2 regions of the Bacillus bruguierae genome follow, and region 2 is predicted to be linked to the other one. Evidence: riboswitches for the same ligand, from Rfam matches in the RefSeq annotation. Region 2 holds a riboswitch; the other holds the start of a gene.
What was found. A riboswitch is a leader RNA that binds a small molecule or an ion and turns the genes downstream of it on or off. The one in region 2 is predicted to bind preQ1.

Region 1: another riboswitch for preQ1. It lies ahead of WAZ07_RS05975 (QueT transporter family protein); the one in region 2 lies ahead of queC (7-cyano-7-deazaguanine synthase QueC).

The regions. Positions count from the first base shown of each region.
Region 1 is NZ_JBAWSX010000002.1:352,370-360,389, forward strand. It holds gene WAZ07_RS05950 (FbpB family small basic protein) at 460-600, shown strand; gene WAZ07_RS05955 (DUF4064 domain-containing protein) at 882-1,226, opposite strand; gene WAZ07_RS05960 (DMT family transporter) at 1,947-2,852, opposite strand; gene WAZ07_RS05965 (reverse transcriptase-like protein) at 2,866-3,252, opposite strand; gene WAZ07_RS05970 (aldose 1-epimerase family protein) at 3,268-4,140, opposite strand; PreQ1 riboswitch class I at 4,309-4,353, shown strand; gene WAZ07_RS05975 (QueT transporter family protein) at 4,360-4,845, shown strand; gene WAZ07_RS05980 (ribonuclease H family protein) at 5,187-5,846, shown strand; gene WAZ07_RS05985 (zinc-finger domain-containing protein) at 5,860-6,036, shown strand; gene WAZ07_RS05990 (VOC family protein) at 6,645-7,007, shown strand; gene WAZ07_RS05995 (DUF2564 family protein) at 7,435-7,683, opposite strand; gene cspD (cold-shock protein CspD) at 7,797-7,994, opposite strand.
Region 2 is NZ_JBAWSX010000002.1:94,564-102,583, forward strand. It holds gene WAZ07_RS04585 (ATP-binding protein) at 1-338, opposite strand, end outside; gene WAZ07_RS04590 (MarR family winged helix-turn-helix transcriptional regulator) at 490-936, shown strand; gene WAZ07_RS04595 (M3 family oligoendopeptidase) at 1,205-2,899, shown strand; gene WAZ07_RS04600 (DinB family protein) at 3,042-3,575, shown strand; gene WAZ07_RS04605 (DUF6254 family protein) at 3,840-3,956, shown strand; gene WAZ07_RS04610 (ATP-binding protein) at 3,967-5,175, opposite strand; PreQ1 riboswitch class I at 5,409-5,452, shown strand; gene queC (7-cyano-7-deazaguanine synthase QueC) at 5,549-6,211, shown strand; gene queD (6-carboxytetrahydropterin synthase QueD) at 6,211-6,705, shown strand; gene queE (7-carboxy-7-deazaguanine synthase QueE) at 6,698-7,414, shown strand; gene queF (preQ(1) synthase) at 7,433-7,930, shown strand; gene WAZ07_RS04635 (YkvS family protein) at 7,966-8,020, opposite strand, start outside.

The DNA of each region.
Region 1 (8,020 bases), 260 kb from region 2:
AATAAACCCCTTTCTTTTTGGGGGAGGCGAGAGCATTTGGCCATGTATAGAAGCGGTCATGATTTGTTTTGCATAGCAGCGACTTAGATGTCGAAAAAATAAAAAGGATTTATATAGATATGGTTTCTACAATATCTAGCTTCTGTAGAATGATAGTAATAGTAGTACATAAGCTGCTAGCAAAGTTACGTTTCAATAGTAAAACGATATACATACTAATTCATGTAAAAATATACGTAGTTTTCATTTGAATTTCAAATGGATTTCACATGAATCTTTTATTATTACACAATACAGATAATTATTTATCTTTTATATAAATAAAATTTTGTATCCCGTATTAACGAGCAGTAATCCCCCGCTCCAAGATTTAAAGAGAAATGAAGAAGAGAGGCGGGGGATGAAAAAAACTCTCACTTAGGGAAGTTTCACTTGTAATAATTAAGGAGGAAGATTGATATGCGAAAAAAAATAAGAAAATCCTTTAAACAGTTATTAATAGAAAATAAACAATTATTATTGAATGATAAAGAAAACATAAGAGAAATTGAAGAAAAAATTGAAAAAAGACATATATCATATAGAGCAACGAGTAATTGAGTAAAGAGCGGCCAAAAAATAAAGTGGAACTTCTATTCGTGAAAGAAGTTCCACTTTATTTTAATCGTTCGAATCTATAGACGTTTCTTTACCAAATGATACGTCTACTTTAGAGACCTCGTGGTTTGTATGTTCACCTTTTTCCAGCCGTCCAAAGCGAAAGGAAAAGGGTGGTTTTCGTAAGAGATAATCGTTGATAGCCACCACCTGACGGTAGCGGTTATCTAAAGATGAGCACATGTTGCTCTCTTTTTTATTAGATTCATTAGTCCGGTATTATTTTAATTAGATTCCTGTTTTAAAGTTCTAAATGCAAATGCCCCTGAAATGATTTGTAAAACCACTGGAAGGAATAAAATGAATACTGACATAACCAATGTTACTAATGGGAGTAATATCATACAAAGTCCGTAGGCGATATTGTTAACCTTATTTACTGAACATGCTAAAACTAACAGTCCTATTTGAATAATTAATAAAATAGAATAATAAGTCAAAGTTTTATAATCAACATGTCCATATAGGGCAATAACAGTAATAATAGACATGATCGATAAAATAAAAGTACCTATAACTCCTAAAATACCTCCAATTAAACCTAGTATAAATTCAGGAGTTCTTTTCATTTCTAATACCTTCCTAACTATTAATATATTATGTATATAATGTCCACTTATATATATTATCAAATACGGTTTGGAAAAACTATGCATAAATGGATTGGTTTTAACATTAGATGTAGCAAAAGAAATGTTCAATTTTATTTAGCAGAAGTCTTCAGATCACCTTATTGATTCCCTTTTCTTATACACGATCTCAATGATCCAACATACTGAAATTGATTCTTATAAGGGCAGTGAAGTAGGCCAGCTTTGGTGTGCGAACTCGAGGTTCTGGAGCAAGCACGACCTATTTTTCACTTCTACTATAAAAAAATAGTAGCACAGACCATGGCCGTGGTCTGTGCTACTAATCTTAGTATGTTTTGTTTTAAAACATCCCATGTGGCAGGACAAGCCCCTGACCGCTTCTATGCACGGACAGATACTCTCGTCCTCCCCTAAAAAGAAAGAGGTTTTTATGTCGGTTTTTTAATTTGGATATATATAAATCCAAATTGACATTCCAACACAAAAGTTACCGCCATGCTGAACAAAAAATAACCTGCTACTTTCTTTCTCTCTTTGTTTGAACTTCGCATGTGGAAGAAAAAGGAATTGACCGCTTCTACGCATGGCCAGACGCTCTCGACCATCTCAAAAGAAAAGGGGGTTATGTCAGGTTTTTAATTTGGATTTATATATACTATGTAGTAAGTGCTTCATTCTGCTCTCATTCTAGTAATTTTATGCAGCATGCATTTCTTTTTTTCGTTTATTTGGTAGTTCTACAAAGATCATTCCTAAGAAAATGCAAATACACCCAATGATAGCTGATAGCGATAATTGCTCATTTGCAACAAGAACACCTGTTATTGCTGCGAAGACGGGTTCCATTGCAAAAATAATAGCGACGCGGGTAGGAGATGTATATTTTTGCGCGGTTGTTTGAATAAAAAATGCAAGGGAAGTGGCAAAAAGTGATGTTAGTAAGAGCGCAAATAAAAATGAGCGATTTGTCCATAATGACATCGAAAATAATTTCTCCCAATCTTCAAACAGAAAAGCGCAAATAGAAGAGAGGAGTCCAACCGTTAATATTTGTGTTGTACTTAATAATAACGGAGATACCTTTTTGGAAAAGAATCCATTTACAAGGATATGAGCAGCAAATGCTACAGCACAACCTAAGATAAGAATGTCTCCTATATTGAATTGAAAAGCGTCTCCAGCTGTTAATAAAAAGAGTCCAATTGTAGCTGCTGTAATTCCGAGTACGATAAATAGATTTGCTTTTTGTTTTAAAAAGATAAACGATAAAATGGGTACCATGACAATGCTGAGCCCTGTTAAAAATCCGGCTTTAGAAGAGGTTGTATATAATAAACCAAACGTTTGTAGTAAATACCCAACAAATAAAAAGAATCCTACAATCATACCAGCACCGCTACTAAAGCCTACGTGTTTAATAGGTATTTTTTTCATAGAAATGAGCTGAATGATGAATAAAATCATTCCGGCTAATAAAAAACGTACACCATTAAAAGAAAATGGCCCGACAAATGACATGGCATTTTGAACGACAACAAATGTAGCTCCCCAAATGAAAGCAACAAACAATAAAGCGAGAGGAGCAATCCACTCTTTTTTCAATACACTACCTCCGTTACTTTTTTTGTATAGCTTTTCGTGCCAATTCATCGGCTGCTTTATTTTGGCTGCTTGGAATCCACTTTATAAAAAAGAGATCAAATTGCTGAATCATTTCCAGGGCTTCATCTAAAAGTGGTGCATATAATGGGTTTTTTACATATTGTTTTTCAATCGCTCGTTCTACAAGCTGTGAATCTGTTCGAAACGATACAATTTTATAATTATGTTCGGTGCAATATTTTAATGCAGTAAGTAATGCATGATACTCTGCTTCATGGTTGCTCATAATCCCAAGTGGAACAGTGAGCTCTACAGGTGGTTGAATCCCTTTAATAAAAACCCCAGCGCCGGAAGGGCCAGGGTTTCCTTTTGATGCACCATCGATGTACACTTCAATCAAACTGAACCCCTCCAATTAACCGATTGTAATACTATAGCAGCATGTAAATGTTTCATTCGCTTTTAACATTTGAATTCCTTTTTTCTCTTTAAAATCTTTTGCAGGCTCTAATTCATCGGCGATGCCATACCAAGGTTCAATACATAAGAACGGTGCATCATTTCCTGGTGTCCATACACCGACAAATGGGAATCCTTCAAATGAAACTTTGACAAACTTATTATGATTGTGAGAACGGATGGTAATTTCATTTTTGTTCATATCCTCAAATATAAGTGCATCGTTTTTAAATAAATCGTATGTAAGTGGAAGCTTTGTTGCTTCTTCGGCTATTACGAGTTTATTTTTAGAAAGAAATGGTCCTTTTAGTACACCTGCTTCTAAGCGCTCTGGAGTACTGAAAGATAAGTAGTAGTCTGTGAAAGATTCATTTGGTAATAACGGACAATTAAAACCAGGGTGTCCTCCAATTGAAAAATACATTTCTTCCGAGTTAGAATTGATTACTTCGTATGTTACATATACAGATGTTTCATTTAATTCATAAGAAACAAGTAATTCAAATGCAAACGGATAGTTTTGTAAAGTTTTTTCATTACTTGTTACTGCGTATGTAATTTTTGATTCACTTTGTTTTTTTATCGTAAATGTTAAATCACGAGCAAAGCCATGTTGTGTTAACGAATATGATTTACCATTAACATAATATGTATTGTCTACTAATCTCCCGACGATTGGAAATAAAATAGGAGCGCGTCGTCCCCAATACTTTGCATCTCCTTGCCACACATATTCTGTATGATCTTCTTTTAAGCGAACACTTTGCAGTTCTGCACCTTTTTCAGAAATGGACACGATCATTTTTTCGTTTTGAATCGTTGCTGTCATGAACAAACCTCCTAAATCTTTCATGTTTTTATTATACGTTTTATAAAAAGAAAAGAATAGTGTATGACTATCCTTTTGTAATTTGTTCATTTCATACATATAGCAAAGCTTTTTCTATATTGACTTGAATTCGAATCATAATTATAATGTAATTTTGTTTATTATAATATTTACGTGGTTCGTAACCATCCCACGAAAAAAAACTAAGGAGAGCGTATAATGAAAATTAAGACACTTGTTGGGAATGGTATTTTAGCGGCACTATATATTGCTGTTACTATGCTTATTCAACCTTTTGGTTTTACGAATATTCAATTCCGTATTTCAGAAATGTTCAATCACCTTATTGTGTTCAATAAAAAATATATTTACGGAATTGTGTTAGGCGTATTTTTAGCAAACCTCTTTTTCTCGCCAATGATTGCATATGATCTTGTATTTGGAGTCGGACAATCTATTATTGCTTTACTTTGTACAATTGTTTCTATGCGTTTTATAAAAGGAATATGGGCGCGTATGATCTTTAATACGGTGGTCTTTACATTTACAATGTTTATAATTGCGATTGAACTACACCTTGCATTTGACTTACCATTTTTGTTTACATGGTTAACATGTGCGATTGGTGAGTTTGTTGTAATGGCAATCGGGGGACCTGTTATGTATTTTATTAACAAACGAGTACAGTTTGAAAAATTTGTGTAAGATTCATTAGAGAGTTGTTCACTTTATCGTGGCAACTCTTATTTATTTTTTCGTGTTATCTTGTTGATGGATCTAAATACATTTTAATTTTTCATCTGCTATGCAGAATAAAACATTTCTCCTTTTGATTTCATCATTGCATGTGGTAGGAAAAGGCCCTCACCATTTCGATGCGCGGCTAGATGCTCTCGTCTGCCTAAAAAAGATGGTTTTTAATTTGTATCTATAAAGATAAATGAATTTCGAATAGAATACGGACCGCATAGACAAAATAGGATAAAATAAAAGCATAACATTTAGTATGAACGTGTATAGTTTTTGTATATAAAAGGGGGAGCAAAATGAAATATAAAATTACTTGGCTATATCGAACAAAAGATGGTTTAGAGACTAGTTTGGAAACAGATTTTCTTCGTTTAGAAGAGGCAATGCAATTCGCAGCGGATTTTGAAAAAACAGGGAGAGCGAAGGAATTGTTATTTCAGGATGAGATGGGAGTAGAATGGACGTTAAAAGAAGTTAAGAAACTAAGTAAACAAGTTGAAGAAGAAGTGCAAGATCTTACGCTGTATTTTGATGGAGGGTATGATATTGACACAAAAGAAGCAGGTGTAGGGGTAAGTATTTATTATAAGAAACAGGGGAAATTGTATCGAATTCGCCGCAATGCTTACATAGAAGGAATTGATGATAATAATGAAGCGGAATATGCAGCGTTATTATATGGAATGAACATATTAGAAGAGCTAGGGGTTAAATATGAATCGGTTATACTGCACGGTGATTCTCAAGTAGTTCTTCAACAATTAGCGGGTGAATGGCCATGTTATGAGGAGCATTTAATTCATTACTTAGACCAGATTGAACAAAAAGCAAAACAGATGAAAATAAAACTAGTATGTGAACCGGTTTCTAGGAAACAAAATAAAGAAGCTCATCAATTAGCAACACAAGCACTGCAAAGAACAAACATTGATAGTCATAAAGAAATAACAGAATAGGAGTGTAGAAGGAGTGAATCGTAAGCAACTGATTACTGAGGTGAATGATTTATTAGAAACATATTGCGATGGTTGCTTTTTGCAAAAGCATTTTCGAAAAGAACATAGTAAATATTATGCTCACTCCTTTTGTATTCGGCAATGTACGATAGGAGAAAAGCTACAAAAGTATGGAAAACAATTACAATAACCTCCTTGCTCAGGTGAAAGTTTTTTATTCCATTTCTGAACTGGCTACGCTAAAGATATAATAGGTGTACAGGTAAATAACTGAAATACATGGCTGGACAGATAAGTGAATTGCTTCTATTTGTATGATTATGCAAGGACAACCTTTATATAAAGTCTTATCTGATGGAACACAGACATATAAGGTTTGGACAAAAAGCCCAATCGAAAATCCCTTACCACCATCGGATAAGGGATATTTTTCAGTTGATTGCACAACGGATATAAGTTCTCTTTCGGATGAATATGTAGCCAATATGCTGTTAAAAGTCAGCGATAGACCTACAAGCAATTTTATGCAAGAAGATTATCTATCCTTGAAAGATCATTGCTAACGGAAAGGGGCGACTTTTTATCAAGAAAAGATAGACTGACGATAAGTGTTGTATTCTGGAAAAAATTTTTTAAAAATTCAAAGAGTCATAAGTAATTCTTATCGAATATTATAATTAATCAATATTTCAGTTATTGTATTTGGCGATATAAAATGAAAGAGGCTTTAGAAAGTGTTAAAAAAATTATTTGGTTATAGAAGAATTCAAATTTCAATTAATAATGGGAGTGGATTTTATGATTCTTGGTTTGCATCACGCTCAGATAACTATTCCAAAAGGTGCTGAAGAAGAGGGGAAAAATTTTTATTGTGGAATTCTTGGTTTACCTGAGAAAGAAAAGCCCGAATCACTAAAGGGGCGCGGAGGATTTTGGTTAAAAGTCGGAGATAGAGATGTACATATAGGTACAGAAGAAGGTGTTGATCGATTAAAAACAAAAGCCCATATAGCTTATCAAGTAGAGGATATATCGTACTGGAGAAATGTGTTAGAACAAAATAACATTCAGATAATTGAAGGAGTACCAATCCCAGGCTTTGAACGTTTTGAGTTCAGAGACCCATTCGGAAACAGAGTGGAAATGATTCAAGAAATTTAGTTACTCCATTAATTAAAAAGTAACTACTCAGTCACTCTATGAAAAACCGGTAGAAAAGCCTTTTTTAAGTGGTCAAGAGGGACTGGCTATGTATAGTAGCGGTCAGGGCCTTTTCCTGCCACGCGCAAAGTTTTAAAACAAAGAAAGGCAGCGAGGTGTAGGTCCATTTTTATCTTCATGGCAGCAATTATAGGTAAGCGTATTTTCGCTGGAATTATACTCCTTACCAAACTTCTAAATGAAATGTATGGCTGAGTAGTTACATTAAAAATAGACAAAGAGCTTAGGGGAATTTTCTAAGCTCTTTGTTGTGATTTATACTGAGAATTCGTTTGATATTTAATTGCAATTTACGATGAGAAATGGTCCGTTTTTTATCGTTTTGCACCTCAAAAGTGAACCTGTTAGAAACTTCTCTGGATGTTTTTTAATTCTTTGCTTCTTGTAATTGATGCTCGCATCTTTCTAATTTTTCTTCTTGATCCAATAGAAACGGTGCATCTAAATCTGTTGCTACTTCTTTCATTGTTTCGAGCTGATGACGAGCGGATTCAATGGCATTTGTAGCGTGCTGCAATGATTCAGGGTCCATTGTGACTGTCGCAGAACCAACCATCTTTTGCGCAGTTTCTACGCGGAATTTTACTTCTTCAAAATCGTTTACAGGTGAACCCATTGTTTTCTCCTCCTTATTTTCTCATTTCACATAGTTTTTGCTCTGTGGAAAAGAAATATGCAGAAGAATAACAAAGGAGGTTATCAGTAGATAACCTCCTGTCATGTATCAAATTAAAGTTTTACTACGTTAGTAGCTTGAGGTCCGCGATTTCCTTCAACGATTTCGAAAGAAACTTCTTGACCTTCTTCTAAAGATTTGTAGCCTTCGCCTTGAATTGCAGTGAAGTGTACGAACACATCGTCAGCACCTTCAATTTCGATAAATCCAAAACCTTTTTCGCTATTAAACCATTTTACTTTACCTTGCATACTACAATGCCCCCTAAATATGATTA
Region 2 (8,020 bases):
CCCAATGATGATAATGTAACTTTAAGATCTGTATTTGCATAATACAGGCCGGAAAAACGTTCGTCGCTTTCATCTGTACTATGGAGAACTTGTTGTATTTCATTATCATTTTGCGATTTTGCGCTAATAACCATCGCAAGCATTTCTAATGCAGATGTTGCTTCTCCTAGATAACGATCTAAGTAGTCTCTATATAAAAATACGACTGTATGAGCTGCTTGTTTATTTTCTTTTTCCATTTTATATTTTTGGTGTAAAAACAAGATAGAGCTAATACAAAGGGTTGGCAATATAACAAGTAAAATATATAAAAATGTGTTACGTAGTTTTACGTTCAAAATTGCTGCTCCTTTTGTTTTTATTTTCATTATATATAAACATTCTCAAATGTGTAGTGTTTTTATTGTTTTTTGTTGTAATATGTTGAAGCATGACAGTATTTTTTATGATTTTTATTTGAAAAGAAATTTAGTAAAGGATGGAAGTGTTATGACATCTCAGTATGAAGGAGAAGATGTTTCTAAATCGTTAAAAGTATTTATTGCTTTATCACGCGTACAACGCTCTGTTATGGATATTGCCAATAAGTCTATTCAAAGCAATGGACTAAATCCAACTGAGTTTGCTGTACTAGAACTGTTATACCATAAGGGAACTCAACCATTGCAGCAAATTGGGGAAAGAATTTTAATTGCAAGCGGTAGTATTACATATGTTGTTGATAAATTAGAGAAAAAGGGACTTGTTGAGCGAAAACCTTGCCATAATGACCGTCGTGTAATTTATGCTCATTTAACAGAACTAGGAATACAATTAATTTCGAGTATTTTTCCAAACCATGAGCAAGTCATTCATGAATCATTTCACATGCTAACAAAGGATGAAAAGGATCAACTATTAATGTTGTTAAAAAAGATAGGGAAATATGAGAAATAATAAAAAACTTTGAATGTATTTCAAAGTTTTTTATTTATCCCGCTATTCGTGGGCAGTAAGACCTCTATATAGGTACAAATTGAAAAACTGACATAAAATCGCCTCTCTAGTTGGGAGGAAGTATTTGGTCATGCATAGCAGCAACTTATATGTAGAAAAATCAAAAAGGATTTCTATATCTTAAGATTTAGAGAGAATAAAGGGAATTTACGAAATATATGGAATTATAGTAAGTGGATGTTTTTTAGAAAAGAAAGGGGTTATTTCTATGTCGTTTGAAAATTATGAATACAAGCGTCCAAATATGGATGAAGTGAAGAACAGGTTTACAGAGACTTTACAGCAGTTTAAGAAGGCTAAAGCATTGGAAGAACAAAAAGAAATAATTGCACAGATTAATGCAATTCGTAATGATTTTAGCACTATGTATAACATATGTTATATTCGTCATAGTGTAGATACAATGGATGAATTCTATAAAGAAGAGCAAGATTTCTTTGATGAATATTCACCAATTGTGAAAGGCTATGTGACAAAATATTACGAGGCATTAACACAATCTCCATTTCGAAAACAGTTAGAAGAATATTATGGTATACAGTTATTTGCACTTGCAGAGGCTGAAATGAAAACATACTCTGATGAAGTATTAGCAGATTTGCAGTTAGAAAACAAATTGTCTTCTGGATACACACAGTTATTAGCAGCAGCTAAAATTCCGTTTGAAGGAGAAGAACGAACGCTTTCACAACTTGCTCCGTTTATGGAGAACAGAGATCGTAATATGCGTAAACAAGCAAGTGAAGCATATTATGGATTTTTAGCAGAGCATGAAGAAGAATTAGACCGTATTTATGATGAACTTGTAAAAGTAAGAACGACAATTGCGAAGAAACTTGGTTTTAATAATTTTGTTGAGCTTGGATATGCAAGAATGTATCGTACAGACTACAATTCAGAGATGGTTGCGAATTTCCGCAAACAAGTACTCGATTATATTGTTCCCGTTGCAAGTGAACTTAGACAAAAGCAACAGGCTCGTATTGGAGTAGAGAAGCTTGCTTATTATGATGAGAACTTTGAATATCCATCTGGTAATGCAGTGCCAAAAGGTGATGCAGATTGGATTGTGAATCATGGCAAAACGATGTATAGAGAACTGTCAGAAGAAACAAATACATTTTTTAATTTTATGTTAGAAAATAATTTACTAGATCTTGTTGCTAAAAAAGGAAAAGCTGGCGGAGGCTATTGTACATATATTGAAAACTATAAAGCACCGTTTATTTTCTCAAATTTTAATGGAACGTCTGGTGACATTGATGTGTTAACACATGAAGCAGGACATGCTTTCCAAGTATATGAAAGCCGCCACTATGAAATTCCAGAATATAACTGGCCGACATATGAGGCGTGTGAAATTCATTCTATGAGTATGGAATTTTTCACATGGCCATGGATGAAATTATTCTTTGAAGAAGATGTAGAGAAATATTATTTCTCACATTTAAGTTCAGCATTGCTATTTTTACCGTATGGTGTATCTGTTGATGAATTCCAGCATTTTGTATATGAACATCCAGAAGCATCACCAGCTGAGCGAAAAGCAGCGTGGCGTAACATTGAAAGAAAGTATTTACCACATCGTGATTATGAAGAAAATGATTATTTAGAGCGCGGTGGCTTTTGGCAACGCCAAGCACATATTTATAACTCACCATTTTATTACATTGACTATACGTTAGCACAAATTTGTGCATTCCAATTTTGGAAACGTTCTAGAGAGAATCGTCAAGAGGCATGGGAAGATTATGTTCATCTTTGCCGTCAAGGCGGTAGTAAATCATTTTTACAATTAGTTGAAGTAGCAAATTTGACATCACCATTTGCTGATGGGTGTGTGAAAGGTGTAATCGATGAGATTCATGCTTGGTTGAACGGAGTAGATGACACAAAATTGTAAAAAATATTCATTATTTTTTATGGATTTACAATCGACAATTATTGGGAAAAATGAGATAATAAAAGAAAATTTAGAATAATTAAACGAAGAGGTGTTTCTTGAAAAGAAGCGCCTCTTTTTAACCAAATAAGGGGGGAGAAATATGATGCAATCTTATGCAAATATGAATATGGAAACGTTGCTACATGGAATGGCATCTACGAGACAGATGCTTTTATCAGAAATTGAAATGTTAACAGATACAGAAATTAATACGAAGCCGCGCCGTGATAAATGGAGCATTATGCAAGTGTTACATCATCTTCATCTTGTTGAACAATCTGTTACATCTGCTATAGTATATGCGCTTCATAAAACTGAAAGAAAAGTTGTTCCACCAAAAGACCTTCAAGCTACACTCGATCGAACAAGAAAGAGAGAAGCCCCTCAACAAATGCAACCAACAGAGACATTAATGAAAAAAGCACAAATGCTGCAATTGCTGCAAAGTTCAAGAGAAAAGCTTTTACATGTTCTGCATAGTATTGTAAATGAAAAAGAACTATTTGAAAAATCGCTCAAACATCCTATATTTGATGAGCTTAATTTATATCAGTGGGTACAATTCTTAGACTTACATGAACAGCGTCATCTGACACAGTTAAAAGAAGCAAAACATGCAATTTTGCAAAGATAAAGTGAAACTTCCATCAGTGGTGTTCTGATGGTTAGTAGAACCAATCGGGCATTTACGGGCAGTTATCCTCACCTATCTTCTTTGTTTCTCTCTGAATATTGGTGAGGGTCATACTGCCCACGAATAGCGGGATAAAGTAAAATGTCCATCAGTTGATTTACTAGCTGATGGATTTTTTATAGTTTTTTACACCACTTAGTATATGTATATTCTTACTTCATATGTTGGAACATATATAAGGACATCTTACAAGGAGTTGAAATAATGGGAAATAAAAAACGGGAGCAAGAACGACAATGGAAGGCACGAAAAGAACATCAGCAGCCGCATGGGAAAGTGAAGACTTTTGCAGAACTTGTGGATGAAACGAAAAAAACGTAATGCAGTTGCATTACGTTTTTTTCGCTAAGGGAAATGTAAGAAGAAAAGTTGTTCCGATGTTCCTTTTGCTAGAAATGTCAATTTTTCCATTCATTGCTTTTATAACACTAAAGACAACCATCATTCCAAGGCCTGTTCCCTTCTCTTTTGTGGAGTAAAAAGGGGAACCAAGGCGTTTTATTTGTTCATTGCTCATACCGATTCCGGTATCTTGAATATGTAATTGGATGTGTTTATTAGCAGGTGTTAAGGTAAATGTAAGATCCCCGCCGTTTGGCATTGCTTCAATACAGTTTTTTAGAATGTTTAAAAGACATTGGTTGAGCTTTTGTTTTTCTCCTATTATATAAAATGTTTTACTTTGTTTCGTATAATGAATACGAACGTTAGAAAGGTTTGCTAATGGTGTCATGAGCGTAAGTGCATGGAGCAACTCTTCCTCTAACTGTAATATTTGTACTTTTTCAATACTTGGTTTTGCGAATGTTAAGTAGTCTGTTAATACATGATTTGCTTGATCAATACCACGCATAGCAATATCTAAATATAACAGTTGTTCTTGTTCTGAATAGTTTTTTGATTGTAGCAATTGAAGAAATCCCCTTGTTGATGTAAGAGGGTTTCGAATTTCATGTGAAATAGAAGCAGCCATCTCACCGATAAGTTGAAATTTTTCGGCGTTCACAAGTTCTTTTGCAAGACGGACTTGTGATTGTAATACGTCCAGTAAGTATAAAATTAAAATTGTTCCCATAATTGTGCATAACTCATATGTAACCATATAAGATGTATAGTCCTTTGGATTTGGAACGATAGATAAAAAATAGGGAATCCAACCAATGCCGTATATTAGGCTGTAAAAAAAAGCTAAATACATTTTTGTTTTGATTTTCCCTTTTATATATATTTTGTATGTTGTAATGAGAAAAATGTACAAAGTGAGAGATGCAATAAAAGAAGGTATGAGGCCGCCTCCGCCAATAAAAAAACGATAAAGGTTCATAACACCTAAAATTGCACCACCTGCTACTGGTCCTCCAGATAATGTTCCGACAATGAGCACAATATGTCGTAAGTCAAATTGAAAACCGTAATCAACTTTTGCAGCAAACGACATACAGACAATAGCGGTAATGCTGCAAGAGAGAATAAATACAAACGAATTAAGCTTTGGAGAACGATTTCCTTTTTCGCTCCAAAATAAATGATAAATCAACATTGTAACTAGAATAAATAATATATTTAAGAAGAGGTACATAATAAAAAGCTTCAGCTTTAAAACCTCCTTGTAGCGAAAAATAAAGGTCTGGTATATAAAATTATCATACTATTAATATGGAAGAAAATGAAATATTATTTTTAGAAAAAACAGAAAAAATAGACGTTTTTCACTCATATACTTGGTATGTTACAATGTAAGATGAAAGTTAAAGAAGACAATCCATGCATAGCATGGGAGAGGTTCGCGAACTCCCTCTATAAAAAACTAAGAAGAGAACAATGTCCTTTTTGATATTGTTTTGTTTTTTTTAGTATGACAGTTCAAGAACGCTCTTTCTTCTTCGAATCGAAAAAAGAGGAGAATGAGTGAAATGAAAAAGGAAAAAGCAGTTGTTGTTTTTAGTGGTGGTCAAGATAGTACAACATGTTTATTTTGGGCACTTGAACAGTTTGAAGAAGTAGAAACAGTGACGTTTAATTATAATCAACGTCATAAGTTCGAAATTGACTGTGCGGCAGAAATTACAAAAGAATTAGGTGTGAAGCATACTGTACTTGATATGAGCTTGTTAAATCAGCTGGCTCCTAATGCGTTAACGCGTACAGATATGGAAATTACACATGAAGATGGTGAGTTGCCGTCGACATTTGTCGATGGACGTAATTTATTGTTTTTATCGTTTGCAGCTGTGTTAGCTAAACAAGTAGGGGCACGTCATATTGTAACCGGTGTGTGTGAAACAGACTTTAGCGGCTATCCAGATTGTCGTGATGTATTTGTGAAATCGTTAAACGTTACACTAAATTTATCGATGGATTATCCATTCGTTATTCATACACCACTTATGTGGATTGATAAAGCGGAAACGTGGAAATTAGCAGACGAACTTGGGGCATTCGAATTTGTCCGTGAAAAGACGTTAACTTGTTATAACGGAATTATTGGTGATGGTTGCGGTGAATGTCCAGCGTGTCAGCTTCGTAAAGCAGGACTTGATAAATATGTACAAGAGCGTGAAGGAGCGAAAGCATAATGACACAAGACTTTTTTGGATTTCGCATTGTTGAAAATTTGCAAAAAATAGATCAAGACATTGAGCGTAAGCAACTAAAGTATCATAATAAGCGTGTGATGGTTAGTAAAGAATTTACGTTTGATGCTGCACATCACCTGCACTGTTATGAAGGGAAATGTAAAAACCTTCATGGCCATACGTATAAAGTAATTTTTGGAATTAGTGGTTATGTGAATGAAATTGGCCTAGCGATTGATTTTGGTGATATAAAAGAAATTTGGAAAAATGAAATTGAAATATATTTAGATCATCGTTACTTAAATGAAACACTTCCAGCTATGAATACAACTGCTGAAAATATGGTTGTATGGATTTTTGAGAAAATGGAAGAGGCACTAACAAAAGGTGATCGACAAAATGAATATAAAGGGGCACGTGTGGAATTTGTGCGCTTATTTGAAACACCAACAAGCTATGCAGAAGTAAGACGGGAGTGGATGATGGGTGAGTAACATTCCTGTGTTAGAAATTTTTGGACCGACAATTCAAGGAGAAGGAATGGTAGTTGGCCAAAAAACAATGTTTGTTCGCACAGCAGGTTGTGATTATAGTTGTGCATGGTGTGATTCTGCATTTACATGGGACGGTTCTGCGAAAGAGCAAATTCGTCAAATGTCGCCGAAAGAAATTTTTTCTGAGCTTGTCCAAATTGGCGGTGAAAATTTCTCACATGTAACGATTTCAGGTGGGAACCCTGCGCTGTTGAAGCATTTAGGAGAATTGATTTCTTTATTAAAAAAGAACGGAATTCGTACAGCAATTGAAACGCAAGGAAGTAAATGGCAAGATTGGTTGCTTCATATAGATGAGGTGACAATCTCGCCGAAGCCGCCGAGTTCAAAGATGACAACGAATTTTGTTATGTTAGATTCAATCATTGATAAGTTAGACGGAAAAGAGTTTAGCTTAAAAGTGGTTGTATTTGATGATCAAGATTTTGTATATGCAAAAGAAGTGCATGAACGTTATCCACACATTCCGTTTTTCTTACAAGTTGGAAATGATGATACGAAGACGACGGATGATGCTTCATTAATTCAGCGCCTTCTTATGAAATATGAGTGGCTTATTGATAAAGCTGTGCAATGTAAGGAAATGAATGATGCAAAAGTATTACCGCAGCTCCACGCTTTAGTGTGGGGAAATAAACGCGGTGTATAAGTGAAGGGAGATTTTTAGATGACTGGAAGAAAAGATGAAGATTTAAAAGATGTAACATTACTAGGAAATCAAAATACAAAATATTTATTTGAATATAGCCCAGAAATTTTAGAGACATTTGATAATAATCATCCGAATCGTGATTATTTTGTAAAATTTAATTGTCCAGAGTTTACAAGTTTATGCCCGAAAACAGGCCAACCAGATTTTGCGACAATTTATATTAGTTATATTCCAGAACAAAAAATGGTAGAGAGTAAATCTTTAAAGTTATATTTATTTAGTTTCCGCAACCATGGAGATTTCCATGAAGACTGTATGAATGTAATTATGAATGACTTAATTAAGCTAATGGATCCACGTTATATTGAAGTATGGGGCAAGTTTACACCACGCGGTGGTATTTCTATTGACCCATATTGTAACTATGGGCGTCCAGGTACAAAATATGAAAAAATGGCTGAATATCGTTTAATGAATCATGATTTATATCCAGAAACAGTAGATAATCGTTAAGAAAAGAGGGGGCTTGCCCCCTCTTTTCTAGTATTCTATGTATGTTGCGTAATAATTGTATAGTTTTTATGATTGACAACAGTAAGAGGT